4 regions of the Rhizobium sp. BT03 genome follow, and region 2 is predicted to be linked to each of the others. Evidence: predicted binding sites of a transcription regulator. Region 2 holds the regulator's gene; each other region holds the start of a gene.
What was found. Region 2 encodes LexA, which represses DNA repair genes until DNA is damaged. Its sites were predicted from a motif close to TGTTCNNNNTGTGTTCNG; they were not measured.

Region 1 (4,890 bases), 2.0 Mb from region 2:
GGATTCGTGCTGCGGGCTTTGGTTCGGGTCGCCATAGACTTCCGACGTCGACGACTGAACGACGACCGCACCGGTCTTGCGCGCACAATCCAAGGTGTTGACGGCGCCGAGCACATTGGTGAGCAATGTGCCCACCGGATCCCGCTGATAGTCGGGCGGTGAGGCGGGCGAGGCAAAGTTGAAGATGAGCGACGCGTCGATATCGAAGGGCTGGCGAATATCGTGCTCGACGATGTGAAAACGGGCGTTCGAGGCGAGGTGATCGACATTCACGCGGCGGCCGGTCGAAAAATTATCGAGACAGATGACCCGGTGGCCGCGCTGCAGAAGCCTTTCACAGAGATGCGAGCCGAGGAAACCTGCTCCGCCATTCACCAGAGCGGTGCCCATCTCCTTGAGCACCGGCATGCCTGTTACTTCGGAATAACCTTCGTTGGGAACGAAACTACGCATTACAAACTCCTTCCCATGTATTTAGTCTTTTGTTTTAGTTAGGCACTGCACGCCTTCCTTATCTGGCTGGATATTCCTTATGCCGACCATCCAAGCATGAATAACTTTTGAGTTATTCTTCAGATAACTGAATTACTATTAAAATGATAAGGCGATTGCAGCTAAGGTCAACTTTAAAAACTTCGAGTATCCAAAATAATTACGCAACTATTCTTCAATTTAACAAATGATTAATCATTTTCTGTCCATTTTTCCCTCAGAACGAGTGTCCTGACGTCGCTCAAGCTTCACTCAATGAAGTTGATCTAGAAGTAATGGGAGGGTTGGCCGCGCTGAACTGTGCGACCGGTCTTGCATCCGGAAGCGCCATATGCGAGGGGTTTTGGCCATGTTGAAAAAACAAGCTGCAGCGCAGCCGAAAGGCTGGCGTCTATTTCGTTTTGCGATCTTCGCCGGAGGAACGACGCTTCTTGCGATCGGAGCAACGGCGTGCACGATCGTTAACGACGACATAGCCGCCGTCGCCAAAAAGAACGTCGTCGCGGTCGAGGCGCCGCGCGTCGCGAAAGCCTATGCCTATCCGGCCAATCGGCCCGAACGCTCGACTACATCTACGGTTCGCGTCGCCTATCACGGCTCAGCGCCTTATATCTGCTCTCCAAGCGGCTTCGGACAGAAGTCGCGCTGCTTCGCACGTCCGTCGATCTGAAGCAGCAATTCTACCTGCTCCGCGTCCCTGCGCGTCTGAATGGACACGTGGCGGGCGGATCAGTTGCGCCACCGGCCGGACATGTCGTCTTCGCCGGCGGGATGCTCGTTGAAGAAACGGGATGCCGCTTCCGTGCGGTTTCGCACGTTCATCTTCTTATAGATGTTGCGGACGTGAACCTTCACGGTGTTTTCGGAAAGATGCAGCTTGTCGGCGATGATCTTGTTCTGCGTGCCCTTGCATATGAGGTCCAGGATCTGAACCTCGCGCGTGGTCAAAGAGGAGATGCTGTCGCGTCTCAGCTTCAGCGCATTGGTCCGCGCCGCATCGACCGATTTTGTCTGATAGAGCGAAGGCTCCAGCGGGGTGTTCTTGTTGGTGAGGCGATTGAGCAGGGCGGACGGAAAATGCTCGCCGCCCTTCATCAGCAGATCCACCGCGGCCATGAAGACATCGAGCCGCAGGTTGAGCGGCAGGACGCCGTCGATGATCCTTGCCTCCACCAGGCGGCTGACATAGGGTTCGAGCATGTCGATCGCTTCGACGACAAGGCCGACAGAGGTTTCCGGGTGGTTTTCGCGGGCAGCCTGCAGCGCCTCATGAAGCTCCGGCGCAGGTATATGATAGAATAAAACGAGCTTCAGATCGCCGCTATCTTTTTCCAGCATCGGCTTCGTGCTCGTTATGCTTGCGACATCACAGTTCGGAAATTTCTTGGCCAGCGCCTCTACCATGCATTCTGAAAACAGATCCGCCTTGGCGACCACCAGTATAGTATTTCCCGACGAACCTAACTTCCTGCTCTGGTCTGTATTCTCCATTCCTGAGCTTGTCATGAACATATACGCCTCCCCTAGCGTTACACTTTACTCAAACGTGGAGCGATGTCGGGTATTCGATAGTAAGAAATGCCGGCCCCTGATGTCACCGCTTTATTTTTTAGACATTTCTTAATTATGTTAATACGGATTGAGAAGGAAGGAAATGGCCCAAAGTGATTAGTTTTAGTGGGCAAAAAGCGATAAGATACTAAGTTTTGGTTGCATTTTTACTGTCATGGATACTTCAAGGTTATGTTTGCCCTGACTATAGATGAGAGCTGAATGTAATAGTTCAGTACAGATTGTTATATTTTCGACCTGTATGAGATGTCGAATCTGACACAGGCAGCCGCCGCAAGGTGGCCCTCAACCTAGCCGCGAATGCGGGGGATTCCGGATTCCAGAGACACGGCAACGCCACCACACAAAGACGTCCCGACGCTGCAGCGACAGAGGCTAGCCGGACGTGGCAGATCTGCCTTAGCCCGAATTGATATCTATCGGCTCCGCATTTTTTCCAGCAATCTGTGATCGTCGTCCAAGTGGCGACATGGACGATCCAGGTATCGGCGTGTGTTTTTGATACGTGGCATCCATTTCGGGCAATTCAACGACAATAACGCCTGGTTACTCCTTATCCTCTCAGGATGATGAGCTGGATATGTGCGGCCTTGTACTGAGTGCGTACATTCCCAATACCAACGGTTTGATCAACAAATCGCGATGAAGCTGCAGATGACTGGTACCGAATACATCTGCCGATGTTAACCGCATCGGAGCGAGCGCGAGCAAGATCCCATTTGAGATGAGAGGGATTTCGAAAAGCTGCTCCGGTTTTTTTCTGGAGAATCTTTGATGTCCGGCGACTATAATCACGACCCGAAATCATCGGGCGACGAAACCGAAATCACGAAGGTCGGGGCGCTTGCCGACGGCTTTGCCAACAGTGCTGTCAATTCAACCGAAGTCGATGACGGCTCGACCGGTTATGTCGGCGTCGCCAATGGCGACAACCGCGACAATACCGACAACAGCGTCGACGTCGACGTCAAGACCGACATCGACGTGTCTGCCAATAACGGCAACAACCGCGACAACGAATACGACTGGAGCTACAAGTCCGACGACGACACGAGCACCAAGACCACGACGATCACCGACTCCAATAACGACTACGACTGGAGTTATGACAGCAAGTCGTACAGCGACAACGACACCGACACCAAGACGATCACGGACACCGATACGAAAACCGTGACCGACACCGATATCAAGACCATTACCGATACGGACACCAAGACGATCTCCGACAGCAACAACACCGCTGACAGCTTCAACAAGACCGACACCGACTTCGCCGTCATCGAGGACGTCAAGGACTTCGACAACCTCGGCGTTGCCGGCCACGACCTCACCTTCAACCTCGGCGACGACTTCTCCTTCACGCTCGACGTCGACAGCATCCTCAACAATTCGCTGACGGGTGCCGGCAACGACAGCGGCTTCAGCGCCGTCCAGGCGAACCATCTGGCCGACCAGGACAGCGCCTGGAACATCAAGATGGACAACGACGGCGCCCAGAACCACCTGAACGCCAATGCCGGCACCGCCGATAGCGCGGAAGGCATGGAGATGGACGGCAGGGGCTGGGATCTCAAGGCCGGCGACGACGCCAACGGCTCGAGCGCGGCCGATGCTTCGGCGATCCTTGCCAATTCCGGCTTCCACCTCGAGCTCGTTCAGGGCGCGAACCTGCTCAGCAACACGGTGGACTCCAGCGTCATCGGCGGCAATTCCCATGTCTCCGACGTCGGCGAGGATACCGGCACCTGACCCTGACCTCCAAGGACCAAGACGAACTGCACCGGCGCTCGCCGGTGCAGTTCGACTGTTTGAAAACGGTTTGACGACCACTCCATGGCTCCCGGCGGGGCCGCTTCCAAGGCCGATCGTCATTTCGAATGGGAGGGCCGAACCATGCATATCGAGAAGATTTCGGAAATCATCGCGCACTTCATCGGTCTCTTCGAGATGACCACCGAAGAGATGAGGGCGCGCGCCAAATATGCCGAAGGCGCGGGGTCTGGCGAAGATGGACCGGCTCTGCCGGATCAGGACACTTTTACCGCGGCCTTCTCGTCCAATCTGCAGCTCAAGGACTACGATCCCGGTGTCATCTACAACAGCGGCAGCTACGAGATCGAATTCGGTCCGGCGCGCCATTTGGGCCGCGTCTTCGAAGAAAGCCTCGAGAAGCTGGCGGCGATTGCCGCACGCGACATCGCCTTACCGCATTTCGGCGAGGCTACGGATATCGTGCTGTCGGATGAGCCGGAGCTGAATGTCTTTGCCGGGCCTGGGTCGTCGATCAGCCATGTGCTCCAGGTCAACGTCCTTTACGACGACGATTATCTCGACATGTCGGATGGCATCCATGCTCCCCGGGACACGAGTTTCGTGATCGAGCGGCTGGCGGAGTTCAGCACCGCGGCCGAAATCTACACACCTTTTGCAAGCCTCCACCGAACCGATAGCTATGATGGCGCGCTGAAAATCGCCCAGGATATCGAAAACTATATCCAGAATGCCAGGAATAGCGAGGACGGCAAAGGCAGCGAAGATAGCGAAGGCGGCGAGGCAACCTCGCTTGGCGCCGACGCCACGCATGATTTCATCCGCATCGACCCCGAGGTCAACGGCGCCGTCTACATCAACGGCAAGGTCGAGGCCGATATCCCCGTGCTCGATGATTTCCTGCCCGACCGCGGTCTCGCCAAGATCCCGGAAGAGCCCGACGACAGCCATTCATCCGTCGAGCAGACCGACCCGAGCGGCAACAGCCTTGACGTGACGGCCGGTGCGAATGTCGTCATCAACGTCGCCTCGGTGATCAATACCGGCGTCATC
Region 2 (4,890 bases):
TGCGGGCAACGCTGCTGGCGCTTGCACTGGTGGTTTGCGGCATGCTCTGCGCACAGTTCGAGAGCTGGCGGGCTTCGACCGTGATCCTCGATTCCTCGGTGACGACGACCGTGACCGGCCGTGTCGAACGGCGCGAAGGCGACGGCCGCGGGCGCTGGCGCTACATTCTTGCGCTCACCGGCACTGAAGCGCCGGAGTTGAAGCGGCCGCCGGGGCGCATAACCGCGATTGTCCGCGGCGCCGACACGCCTTTCGAGATCGGCGACATCGTCACCGGCAGGGCACGGCTGACGCCGCCGTCAGGCCCCGCACTTCCCGAACTCAACGACTTCTCCTTCAGCGCCTATTTCGACGGCATCGGCGCCAACGGCCTCTTCTACGGCGCTCCGGAGAAGGATTTGGAGGCGGGTCCGCAAGCGGCAAGATCGACGTCGGACGCTCTGCTCGAATGGCTCTACCGGCTGCGCAGCAGCATCGGCGACCGCATACGGTCGATCCTGCCCGGCGACACCGGCGCCTTTGCCGCCGCGCTGGTGACCGACGAGCGGCGCGCCATCTCGAATGCGACGACGGAGGCGCTGCGCCAGTCGGGCCTTGCCCATATCGTCGCGATCTCGGGTCTCAACATGGCGCTGTCGGCCGGCATTTTCTTCGTCGGCTTTCGCATGCTGCTCAGCCTCTTTCCTGTTGTCGCTCAGGCCTATCCGACGAAGAAGATCGCAGCCGCTGGCGCGCTCATCGCCGTCACCGCCTACTTTCTGATCTCCGGCTTCGGGGTCTCGGCCGAACGCGCCTTCATCATGATGGCCATCATGCTGATCGCCGTCTTCTTCGATCGGCCGTCGATCAGCCTGCGCAATGTCGTTCTCTCGGCGCTTGTTATCATCGCCATTTCACCCTCCGAAGTCTTGGGCCCGAGCTTCCAGATGTCCTTTGCCGCGACATTGGCACTGGTATCGGGCTATCAGCTGTGGAAGGATCGGCGCGTCCGCGAAAACGCCTTGCTCAAGCTGCCGATCTTCCGCCCGGTCGTGGCCGTCGCCGGTTTCTTCGGCGGCGTCCTGCTGACCTCGCTGATCGGCGGTTTTTCCACGGCGCTGTTTTCGATCGAGCATTTTCATCGGCTGACCGCTTACGGCCTGCCGGCAAACCTCGCGACGATGCCGATCATCTCCTTCATCGTCATGCCGGCCGGGCTGCTGGCGATGTTGCTGATGCCGTTCGGTCTGGACGCTCCGCTCTGGGAGGTGGTCGGCTTCGGTCTCGACCTGGTGATCGCTGTCGCCAAGACGGTGTCCGGCTGGGGCGGTGATATCGGCGTCGGCCGTCTGCCCGCCTGGTATTTCGCCGTCGCCGTGGCAGGCTTCCTGTTGCTGACGCTGCTGCGCACCCGGCTGCGCCATGCCGGCACATCGATCCTCGCCGTCTCGACGCTCATCCTGCTGGTTCTCCCGGCCCCTCGACCGCCGGATCTGGTGATTTCCGAGGATGGCAGCCTGGTCGCGCTGGTTGCAGTGGCGGCAATGGCTTCCAACCGTGAAAACCCGCCGGATTTCATCTTCGACCAATGGCAGAGAGCGCTGGTCCTGCCGACGCATCACCCGCCGAAAATGCTGGACGGCCCCGCTATTCCTCCGGAGGGAGAAGACCGCCGCGTCAGGCTTTCCCGCGATCAGCAAAACGAAGCGAGGACGGCGATGCGGGCGGCCGCCGCGGGCGGTGAAGCAAACCGCTTTTCCTGCGTCAAGAAGGCCTGGTGTACATCGAGGCTTGGCAATGGCCGCGTCATAACGGTCATCGACAATGCCGCCTATCTCGGTTCGGCCTGCGACGCGGCGGATATTGTCGTGACGTCTGTTCGCCTGCGGTTCAACGGCTGCCGCTCAGGCGCGACGCTCTTCACCGGTGAGACGCTGCGCAGGTCCGGTTCCGTCGAATTGCGCTTCGCGGACGCCGGCCTGGAGGTCGCAACCGCATTCGAGAGCCTGTCGCGGCCGTGGATGCGCCATCGTGCCTATGACTGGCGCAGCAACAGTTTTGCCGAAACCGGCCCGTCCAGCGTCAATGATAGCGGCGAATGAGGCCGACGAGCTTGCCCTGCACCTTGACGCGGTCCGGTCCGAAGATCCGGGTCTCGTAAGCCGGGTTGGCCGCTTCAAGCGCGATCGAGGCGCCCTTGCGGCGGAAGCGTTTCAGCGTCGCTTCCTCGTCGTCGACGAGGGCAACGACGATATCGCCGGGACTTGCTGTGCTGCCGTTGCGGATGATCACCGTGTCGCCGTCGAAGATGCCGGCGTCGATCATCGAATCGCCCTTGACCTCCAGCGCGTAATGTTCACCGGAGCCGAGCATGTCTGAGGGAACGACGATGTCGTGGGTGTTGTTCTGGATCGCCGAGATCGGAACGCCCGCAGCGATTCGGCCCATGACCGGCACCGAGACCGAGTTGCCGTTGTCGGCGGCGGGTTTGACCGGTGCGGGGGCGGCGACCGGCTGGGGCTTGCCGAGGCTGCCCTCGATGACGCTCGGCGAAAAGCCGCGCCGGGGCTGGATGCTGGGGCTGTAAGCTTCGGGAAGCTTGATGACCTCGAGCGCCCGGGCGCGGTTCGGTAGGCGGCGAATGAAGCCGCGTTCCTCAAGCGCCGTGATCAGGCGATGAATGCCGGATTTCGAGGCCAGATCCAGGGCATCCTTCATCTCGTCGAAAGACGGTGGAACGCCGGATTCCTTCATGCGCTCATGAATGAAAAGGAGAAGCTCCTGTTGTTTGCGCGTGAGCATCGGCGTGTGACCCCTGATTGAAACAAATCCAGAACAGACACTATATGTTCCATATGTGTTCCGCAAGTGGCTAAATTTCCGTAAAACTTGCCGCCAACTCGTTGAGATTTTTATTTTCATTCGCCGGATTGGCGCCATGTCTTGCATTGAGGATAGCGCCGTCGCACATCTCTTCGCGATTGCAGAAGGGGATATCATGAACACGCATGCCGCCAAACCGCACCCGCTCGATCATGTCGTGCTGCCGGTCGTCAATATCGATCTGGCGCGCGAAAGGCTCGGCAAGCTCGGCTTCACCGTTGCCGCCGACGCCCGCCATCCCTTCGGAACGGAGAATGCCTGCGTCTTCTTTGCCGACAAGACCTATCTGGAGCCGCTCGGTATCGCGAGCGTCGAGGAGAGCGAGGCATCGGCGCGGCAAGGCAATGTCTTCACCGCCCGCAACCGCGCTTTCCGCTTCCGCTGCGGCGATGAGGGGCTTTCGGCGGTGGTTTTCGGCACTGAAGATGCCGGCATCGACCATCAAAGCTTCATTTCAGGCGGATCGAGCGCCGGCGAGATGCTGGAGTTCAGCCGGCCGATGAAAATGCCGGATGGTTCTGAAAGCGTCGGCAGCTTCAAACTGGCCTTTGCGGGCGATCTGCGGGCACCCGATTTCTTTCTCTTCACCTGCCAGCGCATCAATCCATTGCCGGCCGACCGCGGCGCGCTGGAGACACACGCCAATGGCGTGACCGGCATTGCCGAGATCGCGCTCAGCGCGCCCGATGCCGCCGCCTTCGCCGGCTTCGTCAGCCTTGCCATGGCGCAATCGGCCGTCGAGAAAACCGGTTTCGGGGTCAATATCGCGGCGCCGAATGCGAAAATCAGCCTGATGACATCGGAAGGACTGGAGGCCTATTTCGAGGCCGCCGTCTCATCCGCCGATCGCGGTCTGCGCGGCCGGGCGATCCTCTTCACTGTTGCCGATCTTGCCGTGACAGAAGCGCATTTGGCTGCTAACGGAGTGACATACACGCGCAAGAACAACCGCATTTTGGTGAAGCCGGCGCCCGGGCAAGGCACGCTTTTCGCCTTCGAGGAAAGATGATGAGCACTGATACGAATTCGGAAGTCAGGATCGGCGAGGGCGCAGGCCAGGTCACCTTTTCCAATAGCGGCCGCCTGTCGCTGATTGCCGGCCCTTGCCAGATGGAGAGCCGCGACCATGCCTTCATGGTTGCCGGCACGCTGAAAGAGCTCTGTGCCAAGCTCGGAATCGGCCTCGTCTACAAGAGTTCCTTCGACAAGGCGAACCGCACCTCGCTCTCGGCCGAGCGCGGCATCGGGCTTGAAAAGGGCATGGAAGTCTTCGCCGACCTGAAGAAGGAGTTCGGCTTTCCCGTCCTGACCGACGTTCACACGGCCGAGCAATGCGCCGAAGTGGCAAAGGTGGTCGATGTCCTGCAGATCCCGGCCTTCCTCTGCCGCCAGACCGACCTTCTGATCGCCGCCGCCGAGACCGGCCGCGCCGTCAATGTCAAGAAAGGCCAGTTTCTTGCTCCTTGGGACATGAAGAACGTGCTGAAGAAGCTCAACGCCAGCGGCAACCCGAACGTGCTGCTCTGCGAACGCGGCGCCTCCTTCGGCTACAATACTTTGGTTTCCGACATGCGCTCACTGCCGATCATGGCATCGATGGGCGCGCCCGTCGTCTTCGATGCGACCCATTCCGTGGCGCAGCCGGGCGGGCAGGGCGATTCCTCCGGCGGTCAGCGGGAATTCGTGGAAACGCTGGCGCGCGCAGCGGTGGCGACCGGTATTGCCGGCGTTTTCGTCGAAACCCACCAGGACCCCGACAACGCACCGTCCGACGGCCCGAACATGGTCTATCTCAAGGACATGCCGCGGCTTCTGGAAAAGCTGCTGGCCTTCGACGCCGTCGCCAAGGGCTGACAGTCAAAAGCCTGACATGTTCGTGCTATAGCGACGATCGGACATGCAGGTCGAGGGTGCCGCAATGCGCCATTGTAATTTGCACGCCTTCGATTATGACAGGCTTCGAACGATTGATCACCCACCGAGCAGGAAGAACCCATGACTGCAATCACCGATATCATCGCCCGCGAG
Region 3 (4,890 bases), 150 kb from region 2:
TGTAGCCGAGGCCGACATCCTTCAGCGACTGCAGCTTGTCGCGGACTGCCGGTACTGCCGCGAAGAAATCGACGCCTTCCTCCACCGTCATGTCGAGGACGTCGGCGATCGACTTCTGCTTGAAGGTGACGTCGAGCGTCTCCCTGTTATAGCGCTTGCCGTGGCAAACGTCGCAGGTGACGTAGACATCCGGCAGGAAGTGCATCTCGATCTTGATGACGCCGTCGCCCTGGCAGGCTTCGCAGCGTCCGCCCTTGACGTTGAAGGAGAAGCGGCCCGGCTGGTAGCCGCGGGCCTTGGCTTCCGGCAGGCCGGCGAACCAGTCGCGGATCGGCGTGAAGGCGCCGGTATAGGTCGCCGGGTTCGAGCGCGGCGTGCGGCCGATCGGCGACTGGTCGATGTCGATCACCTTGTCGATATGCTCGAAGCCGTCGATGCGGTCGTGATCGGCCGGGTTTTCGCGCGCGCCCATGACGCGCCGCGCCGCCGATTTATACAGCGTCTCGATCAGGAAGGTGGATTTTCCGCCGCCGGAAACGCCGGTCACCGCCGTGAACACGCCGAGTGGGATTGCCGCCGTGACGTTCTTCAGATTATTGCCGCGCGCGCCGACCACTTTGATCTCGCGGCCCTTCTTCTGCTTGCGGCGCTCGTCGGGAATGGGAACGCCGAGTTCGCCCGACAGATATTTGCCGGTCAGCGACTTCGGATTGTCCATGATGTCCTGCGGCGTGCCGTGGGCGATGACCTGGCCGCCGTGAATGCCGGCGGCCGGGCCGATATCGACCACGTCGTCGGCCGTCAGGATCGCATCCTCGTCATGTTCGACGACGATGACCGTGTTGCCGATGTCGCGCAGGTGTTTCAGCGTGTCGAGCAGCCGGGCATTGTCGCGCTGATGCAGGCCGATCGACGGTTCGTCGAGCACGTAGAGCACGCCGGTCAGGCCCGAACCGATCTGCGAGGCCAGCCGGATGCGCTGGCTTTCGCCGCCCGACAGCGTGCCGGAGTTGCGCGACAGGCTGAGATATTCCAGGCCGACATCGTTGAGGAAGCGCAGCCGGTCGCGGATTTCCTTGAGGATGCGCACGGCGATCTCGTTCTGCTTGGCATTGAAGCTTGCCGGCAGAGTCTCGAACCAGTCACGGGCGACGCGGATCGACATGCCGGTGACTTCACCGATATGCAGCGTGCTTATCTTCACCGCTAAGGCCTCCGGCTTCAGGCGGAAGCCGTTGCAGGACGGGCAGGGGGCTGCCGACATGAAGCGCTCGATGTCCTCGCGCGCCCAGGCGGAATCGGTTTCCTTCCAGCGGCGCTCGAGATTGGTGATGATGCCTTCGAAATTCTTCTGCGTCGTATAGGAGCGGGCGCCGTCGGCGTAATGGAATTCGATCTTGTCGTCGGTGCCGTTGAGGATGACGTCCTTGGCCTCGTGGGAAAGATCGTTCCAGCGGGTGCCGAGCTTGAAGCCGTAATGTTTGCCGAGCGCCTCAAGCGTCTGGTTGTAGTAGGGCGAAGTCGACTTGGCCCAGGGGGCGATCGCGCCGTCGCGCAGCGTCCGTTCGGGCTCCGGCACGATCAGATCCGGATCGATTTTCTGCTGGGCGCCGAGGCCGTCGCAGGTCGGGCAGGCGCCGAAGGGGTTGTTAAAGGAGAACAGCCGGGGCTCGATCTCGGGAATGGTGAAACCGGAGACCGGGCAGGCGAATTTCTCCGAAAACAGCACGCGCTCATGCGTCTCGTTCAGCGACTTGTTGGCCGAGCCGCCGGCCGAGGTCTCTTCCGGCGGCAGCGGCTTGTCGGCGAATTCGGCAACCGCCAGCCCGTCGGCGAGCTTGAGGCAGGTTTCCAGGCTGTCGGCGAGGCGCGCCGAGACATCCGAGCGCACGACGATGCGGTCGACCACCACGTCGATATCGTGCTTGTATTTCTTGTCGAGCACCGGCGCCTCGGCGATCTCGTAGAACTGGCCGTCGACCTTGACGCGCTGGAAGCCCTTCTTCATCAGCTCCGCCAGTTCCTTTTTGTATTCGCCCTTGCGCCCGCGCACGAGCGGCGCGAGAATATAAAGACGGGTGCCTTCGCCGAAATCGAGGATGCGGTCGACCATCTGGCTGACGGTCTGGCTCTCGATCGGCAGGCCGGTCGCCGGCGAATAGGGAACGCCGACGCGGGCAAAGAGCAGGCGCATATAGTCGTAGATCTCGGTGACGGTGCCGACCGTCGAGCGCGGGTTGCGCGAGGTAGTCTTCTGCTCGATCGAAATCGCCGGTGACAGCCCGTCGATCTGGTCGACGTCGGGCTTCTGCATCATTTCGAGGAACTGCCGGGCATAGGCCGACAGGCTCTCGACATAACGGCGCTGGCCCTCGGCATAGATCGTGTCGAAGGCAAGCGAGGACTTGCCGGAGCCCGAAAGACCGGTCATGACGATCAGCTTGTTGCGCGGCAGATCGAGATCGATGCTCTTCAGATTGTGCTCGCGCGCGCCGCGGATGGAGATCGTCTTCAGTTCGCTCATCGTCTCTGCTTTGGTTTTCTGGATAACAGCCCTTATTTAGTGATGCCGGCGGGCGAGTCGAGGCTGAATATCCGGGAAGGCTCAAGGTTTTCGATTCTGTTGACAGGATCATACGGATAATTTAGAACAAATAAAGAACAAAATTCCTGATGAACCCATGCGGCGTTCTAATGGGATAAACATGTGGATGAACGACCGTTTACGCGCATCGGCGGTCCGCGATGGTTTAAGGTGCGCTGATCGATTAACGCCGCCGGGCAGGGCGGCAGGCAGGGTGAGAAGCATGGCTGGTAGCGTAAACAAGGTAATTCTGATTGGAAACGTCGGTGCGGACCCGGAAATCCGCCGCACTCAGGATGGCCGGCCGATCGCCAATCTCCGCATCGCGACCTCGGAGACCTGGCGCGACCGCAATTCCGGCGAGCGCCGCGAGAAGACCGAATGGCATACCGTCGTCGTCTTCAACGAGGGCCTGTGCAAGGTCGTCGAGCAATATGTGAAGAAGGGCGCCAAGCTCTATATCGAAGGCCAGCTGCAGACCCGCAAATGGCAGGATCAGCAGGGCCAGGACCGCTACTCGACGGAAGTGGTGCTGCAGGGCTTCGGTTCGACGCTGACCATGCTGGATGGCCGCGGTGAAGGCGGCGGTGCAAGCTCCGGCGGCGGCCGTGGCGGCAGCGGCAACAATGATTATGGCGACGACTACGGCGCCTCGGCTCCCTCCTCATCGCCAAGCCGCGGCGGTGGCGGCGGCAACTTCTCGCGGGATCTCGACGACGACATCCCGTTCTGATCGGTTGCCGATCCTGGTTTGAGTAAGAATTGAGAGCATGATGCCCTGGACGGCGTCATGCTCTTTTTCTTTGGTCGCGACGATGGCTTTTTCCACTGCAACTGAAGTCCTGGATGGGACGGCATTGCAAAAGCTCGCTGGGGAATTTCTGCATGAGTTGCCACACCTTTGAGAAAACCTCCGGTGCACGTCTCCGACTTTGGTTGGACGAGGCACCGCCATTGCTCAGATCAACTGCATCCCATCTTTGGGAGAACAGAGTTTTCGCCGGTGGAGAAGGCATCGCCCACCGGAAAAGCGTGGCTGTGGAAATAGCTCGGCCGGTTGGGGGCATGACCTTATATGGCCTGCTGTCAGCACGGCTGGATCTGTCCACTGATAAGCAAGGCCTGCGGGTGGACGTCCCAGTTGAGCCTTCCAATGGCGAGAGTTGGCCCCTATCGCTTGCTTCCAGTTACGACAAAGTACTTGCCGGATTTGCAGCAGAATACCTGCCGGGCCTTTTCAGGGGAGTAGAGGATCTGAGGGAAGGTGCCCCCGGTTTTGGCATTCTCTCATTTGATCGTATGGCCCATTCGGAGATCGATTCGTCGATAGAGGTTTTTCGCGAGTTGACGAGGGCGATACTGCGCGCTTTGACGATGACGCAGGCTCCTGAAACGCCCGAGAAGGCGGTCGCACTTCTGGCTGCCTAAAGTGTGTCGCTATCTTTCAGCTTCGATTGCCACGCTGTTTCCGCATCTCGTTATCGCAAGCCGCCGCACGCTCGCGGCGGGATCCATCAATGCGGCGTCGCACTGATCAGATTGAGCGCCGCTTTCGCGCCGTCGACGACGAATTGCACCGCTAGGGCGGCGAGGATGACGCCGAGGAGCCGTGTCAGGATCGCTCGGCCGGTAACGCCGAGGAAACGGTCGAGCCTTTCGGCAATCAGCAGCATCAGGAAGGTCAGCAGCAGATTGGCGGCGATGACGGCGATCAGCTGGGCTTTTTCGACCGAGGTCGGCAGCGTGCCGGCAAGCAGGATCGTCGCCGAGATCGCACCGGGACCGGCGATCAGCGGCAAAGCGAGGGGGAAGACGGCGATATTCTCGATATGATCCTTGGTGACGGCAGCCTCGCTCGCCTTCTCCTTGCGTTCCTGGCGCCGCTCGAACACCATCTCGAAGGCGATCCAGAAGAGCAGCAGGCCGCCGGCGATCCGGAAGGCGCCGATCGAAATGCCGAGCACGCTGAGCACGCCGGCCCCGAACAGCGCGAAGACGGCGAGGATGATGAAGGCGATGGTCGAGCCGCGCAGCGCGACCTGCGTGCGCTGGGCGCGGCTCATGCCCGTCGTCAGCCCCAGGAAGATCGGGGCCAGCCCCGGCGGATCGATGGTGACGAGCAGCGTCGTGAAGGCGTTGATCAATAGGTCGGCGCTTGCCATCGTCTCTCCGGAACCCCATATAGTCGCGTGGTTTTTATGCGTGGTTTTATAATTGTGAAGCGGGTATTCCGATTTGGCAAATACCCCGCGACGGCCTGAGGCGGATTTCTCCAGGTCAGGCCGCGCGACTTGCATGTTTTACCC
Region 4 (4,890 bases), 1.1 Mb from region 2:
TCGCCAATCCGCTGAAGGGCGTTTCGACGCCCGAGGTCTTCCGCCGGCTGGCGGCAAAGAACAATCCGGCTCTGAGCCTCGCTCCGGCTCTTGCCGGCAGTGCCGACTGGCTTGACGTGATTGCTGCTGCCCGCAACGACCTGGAGCCGCCGGCGCGCGAAATCCTGCCGGAGATTTCGGAGATCGCGGCGATACTGCAGGCGCGCGGCGCCCTGCTCACCCGCATGTCCGGCTCCGGCGCCACCTGTTTCGGCATCTTTGCCACCATGGCGGCGGCGCAAGAGGCGGCGGCCGCTCTTCACGGCGAGCGGCCCGGCTGGTATGTCCAGGCGACGGAAACCGTTTCGGGAGGCAGGTGATGGCAGGTCTGGACGAAAAGCGGCCCTTCATCGCCGTCGGCATTGCGATTCTCACCGTCTCGGATACGCGCACGCAGGAGACGGACAAGTCAGGCGATACGCTGGCGGCACGGATCGCCGAAGCCGGTCACCGGCTGGTCGACCGGGCGATCGTACCTGACGACCGGGACACAATCGCCGCGCAGGTGAAGGCCTGGACCGAACGAGACGACATCGACGTCGTTATCACCACAGGCGGCACCGGCTTTACCGGCCGCGATGTGACGCCCGAGGCGCTGGAACCTTTGTTCGAAAAGCGCATGGACGGCTTTTCCGCCGTTTTCCACCGCATTTCCTATGAGAAGATCGGCACGGCGACGATCCAGTCGCGCGCCACGGCGGGCGTTGCCAACGCCACCTTCATCTTCGCCCTGCCGGGCTCGCCCGGCGCCTGCCGGGATGCCTGGGACGGCATTCTGAAAGGGCAGCTCGATTACCGCAGCGTTCCCTGCAATTTCGTCGAGATCATGCCGCGTCTGGACGAGCACCTGAAACGCGGCGCCAAGACATAAAGCATGTCGCGCAAAAGTGTGCCGCGGTTTTGCTGCAACGACATGCGAGAAAATAAAGAGCTAAAGCGCGGCGAGCGAATCTGAAAGATCGCGACGCGCTTTAGGCTGCTTGCTGCCGGCATTGGCTATGTGGCAAGCCCCGGCAGAGCGGGCATCGTTTCCCAGCTGTCACCCGACAGCAGGATACAGCTGATGCCGTGAACATCCGTGACCACGAGCGTCCAGGTTCCGCTTTCGGCGGCATAGACCTCGAGTACGGCGTTCTGGTTGACCAGTCCGACCGCTGTCAGCTTTTCAGCGAAGTTCCTGTCGAGGAAATTGACGACATCGGATCGGCCTGCGCAACTGAGCATCGTCTGAGATGCTGCCGAATGCGGATGCGCGATCACCAATGTCGGCAATATGACGGCCAGCAGGCCGTAGACCATATTGCGTACGCCGTAGATCCTACCGCGTGGCATGACGCACCTCCTTTCGCCGGGCCCCCGGCAGAAGAGGAGATTGTCGCCGACCTGTTCTGCCGTCCACCGGCACCCATGGCGATCCGATACGAAGCGAGGCGCTTCGGCGGCGCCATGGGCGAATTATAGCGCGAAATCCTATTGGGCGCCATCTTTGTGCGATGGAGACCGGCGACTCACATCTTGGAGAAAACCCCTCCCCAACCCCTCCCCACAAGGGGGAGGGACTAAGCTGTGGTGTCCGGCAGCGATGAAAAGGCGAGGTCTTGCTGGGCTGCTGCCGTTCGACAGACGGTTACGGGAAGCGGTGCGGCAGGTAGCCCCTCCCCCTTTGTGGCGAGGGGTTGGGGAGGGGTTTTTGGGCGGTGGAAACCGGCCAGCCGTGGGATGGCCGAGACCTTACCGCGCCGCGCGCGCCACCCAGGAGGGAATCAGTTCGCTGGCGAGCTTGCGCGGCTTCTGGCCCTTGGCGAATTCGGTAAGAGCCATGCCGCTTCTGGCAGTGGCCAGCGCCTGGTTCTTCGGCATCAGCAGACCGAGCTCCAGCGGCGGCACGGCGCGGCCGACGCGCTTGAGAAACGGGCGCCGGTAGCCGCGCGAGGCGGTGAAGCGGGCCGGCAGCTTGTTCAGTGCGATATATTCGGCGATCTCGTCGATCCAGCCGGCCTGAGGCCGGGCGCCCGGCTCGACGAAGAGCAGCCATTCGCCGCGGGCGGAGCGGACGATGTCCTTGATATCCCATTGCGAATGAAAGCGGCAGCCGGCGGCGTCGGCGACCCGCGAGGTGCCGTCGCGCGAGCCGTGATCGAGCACGATCACATCGCTGACGAGTCCCTCCACGGCACCTGCCACCAATACCGACAACGTCTGGGCCAGCTCAGTTTCCTGATCCCGGCATTCGAGAATAACCGTCAACATTGCTCATTCATAATGCGCCGCACAAATTTTTGCCAGCGGCGTTTTCCGCATTTTGTTCTTGCATTGTTCTTGTTTTGCGGATAGGAATTTAATCATCAAAACGGGCGGAAGCGATGGCTTTTGCCGCGGGAGAATCCGATGAGAGAGCAGTCCCTGGCAGGGCAGGCCGCATTCGCGCCTGCCAATACGGCAGATATTGCCGATGCGATGATCGTGTCTTCAGGACTGAGGATCGAGGTCGACCGGCGCCGCGGGCGTGGGGCGGGACTGAACCCGACGGGACGGTTCGAGGCGCTGCAGCGCGAGACCTTCGACGATGGCTGGCAGACGCTGGAAGAGCTTCCGCCGTTCAAGACCGACGTGCAGATCGAGAAGCCGCGCACCGCCATCACCCGCAACGAATCGCCGGACATTGGCTTCGACCGCTCGATCAACCCGTATCGCGGCTGCGAGCATGGCTGCATCTATTGCTTCGCCCGGCCGACGCACGCCTATATGGGGCTTTCGGCGGGGCTCGATTTCGAGACGAAGCTGTTTGCCAAGCCGGATGCGGCAAAGCTGCTGGAGCGTGAGCTTGCCAAGCCGGGCTACAAGGTGCGGGCGATCGCGATCGGCACCAATACCGACCCCTATCAGCCGGTCGAGAAGGAGTGGCGCATCATGCGCGGCATTCTCGAAGTGTTGAACAAGGCGAACCATCCGGTCTCGATCGTCACCAAGTCGGCGATGATCCTGAGGGATCTCGACATTCTGCAGGAGATGGCGGCGAAGAACCTGGTGCGCGTCGGCATCTCCGTGACCACGCTCGACCGCAAGCTTGCCCGGACGATGGAGCCGCGCGCCGCCACGCCGCCGCGGCGGCTGGAGACCATTCACACGCTGTCGGAAGCAGGCATCCAGACGGCTGTGATGGCCGCACCGCTGATCCCGGCGCTGAACGATCACGAGCTGGAGCGCATCCTCGAATCGGCCAAGGCTGCCGGCGCGGCCGAGGCGAGCTATGTCATCCTGAGGCTGCCGCTCGAGGTCAGCCCGCTCTTCCGCGACTGGCTGCTGCAGCATTATCCCGATCGCTACCGGCATGTGATGTCGCTGGTGCGCTCGATGCGCGGCGGCAAGGATTACGATGCCGAATTCGGCAAGCGCATGAAGGGCGCCGGTCCCTATGCCTGGCAGATCGCCCGCCGTTTCGAAATGGCTGCAAGACGTTTCGGCCTGACGCGACGCGGCATGCCGCTGCGCGACGATCTGTTCGTGCCACCGGATGGCAGCGGCGTGCAGCTGTCACTGCTCTAGACTTTGTTTTTACGCAATTCTTGGCAAAAGCGCTTCGCGCTTTGCCTGGGGAAAACCGCGGCGCACTTTTCCTGGAATTGCTTGAAGCTTGCGCATCGGCCCATCGAAAAACCGCCCTGTTTTCGAGCTCCGAGCGCAATTCCCGCGGATGGCATTGACCGCCACCATCCGCCGGACCCGGTCCCCGAGCGCCGCCCTGATCGGGGACTTGCGGGCAATCGGGTTGGCGTGCGAGGTTCAGCCGCATGAGACCTCGCACGCCACCCGATTCTCCCCAGCTTTTCCAAGCGGTTCCCCTGGTGCCGGACTTCCGGCTGGAGCTCAAAGCCCGCAAAGCCGGCCACTGGCCGGTCGCCGGCGCCGACGAGGCGGGCCGCGGGCCGCTGGCAGGGCCTGTTGTCGCCGCCGCTGTCATCCTTGATCCGAAGCGCATCCCGGAGGGTCTGAACGACTCCAAGCAGCTTTCGGCGCAACGGCGCGAGGAACTGTTCGTGCAGATCCTGGCGACCGCCACGGTCTCCATCGCCTCCTCCAGCTCGACGCGGATCGACGAGACGGATATCCGCAAGGCAAGCCTCGACGCCATGCGCCGCGCCATCTGCAGCCTCGCCGTTCCGGCAAACTACGTGCTGACCGACGGGCTCGACGTGCCGCCCGGCCTCGATTGCCCCGGACAGGCGGTGGTCAAGGGCGACGCCCGCTCGGTCTCGATCGCCGCCGCCTCGATCGTCGCCAAGGTGACGCGCGACCGGATGATGGCGCGGGCGCATCATGTCTTTCCGGATTACGGCTTTGCCGCCCATGTCGGCTACGGCACGGCGCAACACCGCGCCGGCATCGAAAAGCTCGGCCCCTGCTCCCTGCACCGGATGAGTTTTCGGCCGCTGCGCAAGGTCGAGGATGGTCCTGAGATGGACGAGCTAATTTCGGAATAGTGCGCTTTCAGTAGAAAACCGGGCATGCCGAACACAACGGGCTAAAGCGCGTCGCGATCTTTCAGATTCGCTCCTTGCGCTTTAGCTCTTTATTTCCTCGCATGTCGTTGCCGCGAGAACCGCTGCACACTTTTGCGCGACATGCTTTAGGTTAAGGAAGTCGGCGCGTCTCGATTCCCTCTTCTCCCCAGCGGGGAGAAGAGGGAATCGAGACGTCGCGGCATATCTCCTTCGCCCCGTTTACGGGATCCGAAGGACGGGTCTCAAGACCCGTCGACCCTGGGGCAGTCGGTTTATCTGCAGCTGATCCTCGGCACGAGACCGCGTCATCTGCAAAAGAAAAGGCCGGGACATGCCCGGCCTTTTCCTA

Region 1: QMO80_RS12825 (fibrinogen-binding protein) is a predicted target of LexA. The motif match lies at 2,810-2,827, and genes of this name have one in related genera.
Region 3: uvrA (excinuclease ABC subunit UvrA) is a predicted target of LexA. The motif match lies at 2,647-2,664, and genes of this name have one in related genera.
Region 4: QMO80_RS08510 (glycosyl transferase) is a predicted target of LexA. The motif match lies at 2,343-2,360, and genes of this name have one in related genera.

The regions. Positions count from the first base shown of each region.
Region 1 is NZ_CP125640.1:2,595,314-2,600,203, forward strand. Features, by position in the region: gene QMO80_RS12810 (UDP-glucuronic acid decarboxylase family protein) at 1-453, opposite strand, end outside; gene QMO80_RS12815 (hypothetical protein) at 842-1,162, shown strand; gene QMO80_RS12820 (response regulator transcription factor) at 1,222-2,004, opposite strand; gene QMO80_RS12825 (fibrinogen-binding protein) at 2,839-3,816, shown strand; gene QMO80_RS12830 (hypothetical protein) at 3,961-4,890, shown strand, end outside.
Region 2 is NZ_CP125640.1:635,260-640,149, reverse strand. Features, by position in the region: gene QMO80_RS03090 (ComEC/Rec2 family competence protein) at 1-2,081, shown strand, start outside; gene lexA (transcriptional repressor LexA) at 2,062-2,781, opposite strand; gene QMO80_RS03080 (VOC family protein) at 2,978-3,871, shown strand; gene kdsA (3-deoxy-8-phosphooctulonate synthase) at 3,871-4,716, shown strand; gene eno (phosphopyruvate hydratase) at 4,858-4,890, shown strand, end outside.
Region 3 is NZ_CP125640.1:489,730-494,619, reverse strand. Features, by position in the region: gene uvrA (excinuclease ABC subunit UvrA) at 1-2,524, opposite strand, end outside; gene QMO80_RS02375 (single-stranded DNA-binding protein) at 2,808-3,317, shown strand; gene QMO80_RS02370 (hypothetical protein) at 3,470-4,012, shown strand; gene QMO80_RS02365 (MarC family protein) at 4,099-4,746, opposite strand.
Region 4 is NZ_CP125640.1:1,717,216-1,722,105, forward strand. Features, by position in the region: gene QMO80_RS08495 (4-(cytidine 5'-diphospho)-2-C-methyl-D-erythritol kinase) at 1-359, shown strand, start outside; gene moaB (molybdenum cofactor biosynthesis protein B) at 359-910, shown strand; gene QMO80_RS08505 (hypothetical protein) at 1,036-1,371, opposite strand; gene QMO80_RS08510 (glycosyl transferase) at 1,771-2,289, opposite strand; gene QMO80_RS08515 (PA0069 family radical SAM protein) at 2,428-3,585, shown strand; gene QMO80_RS08520 (ribonuclease HII) at 3,831-4,520, shown strand.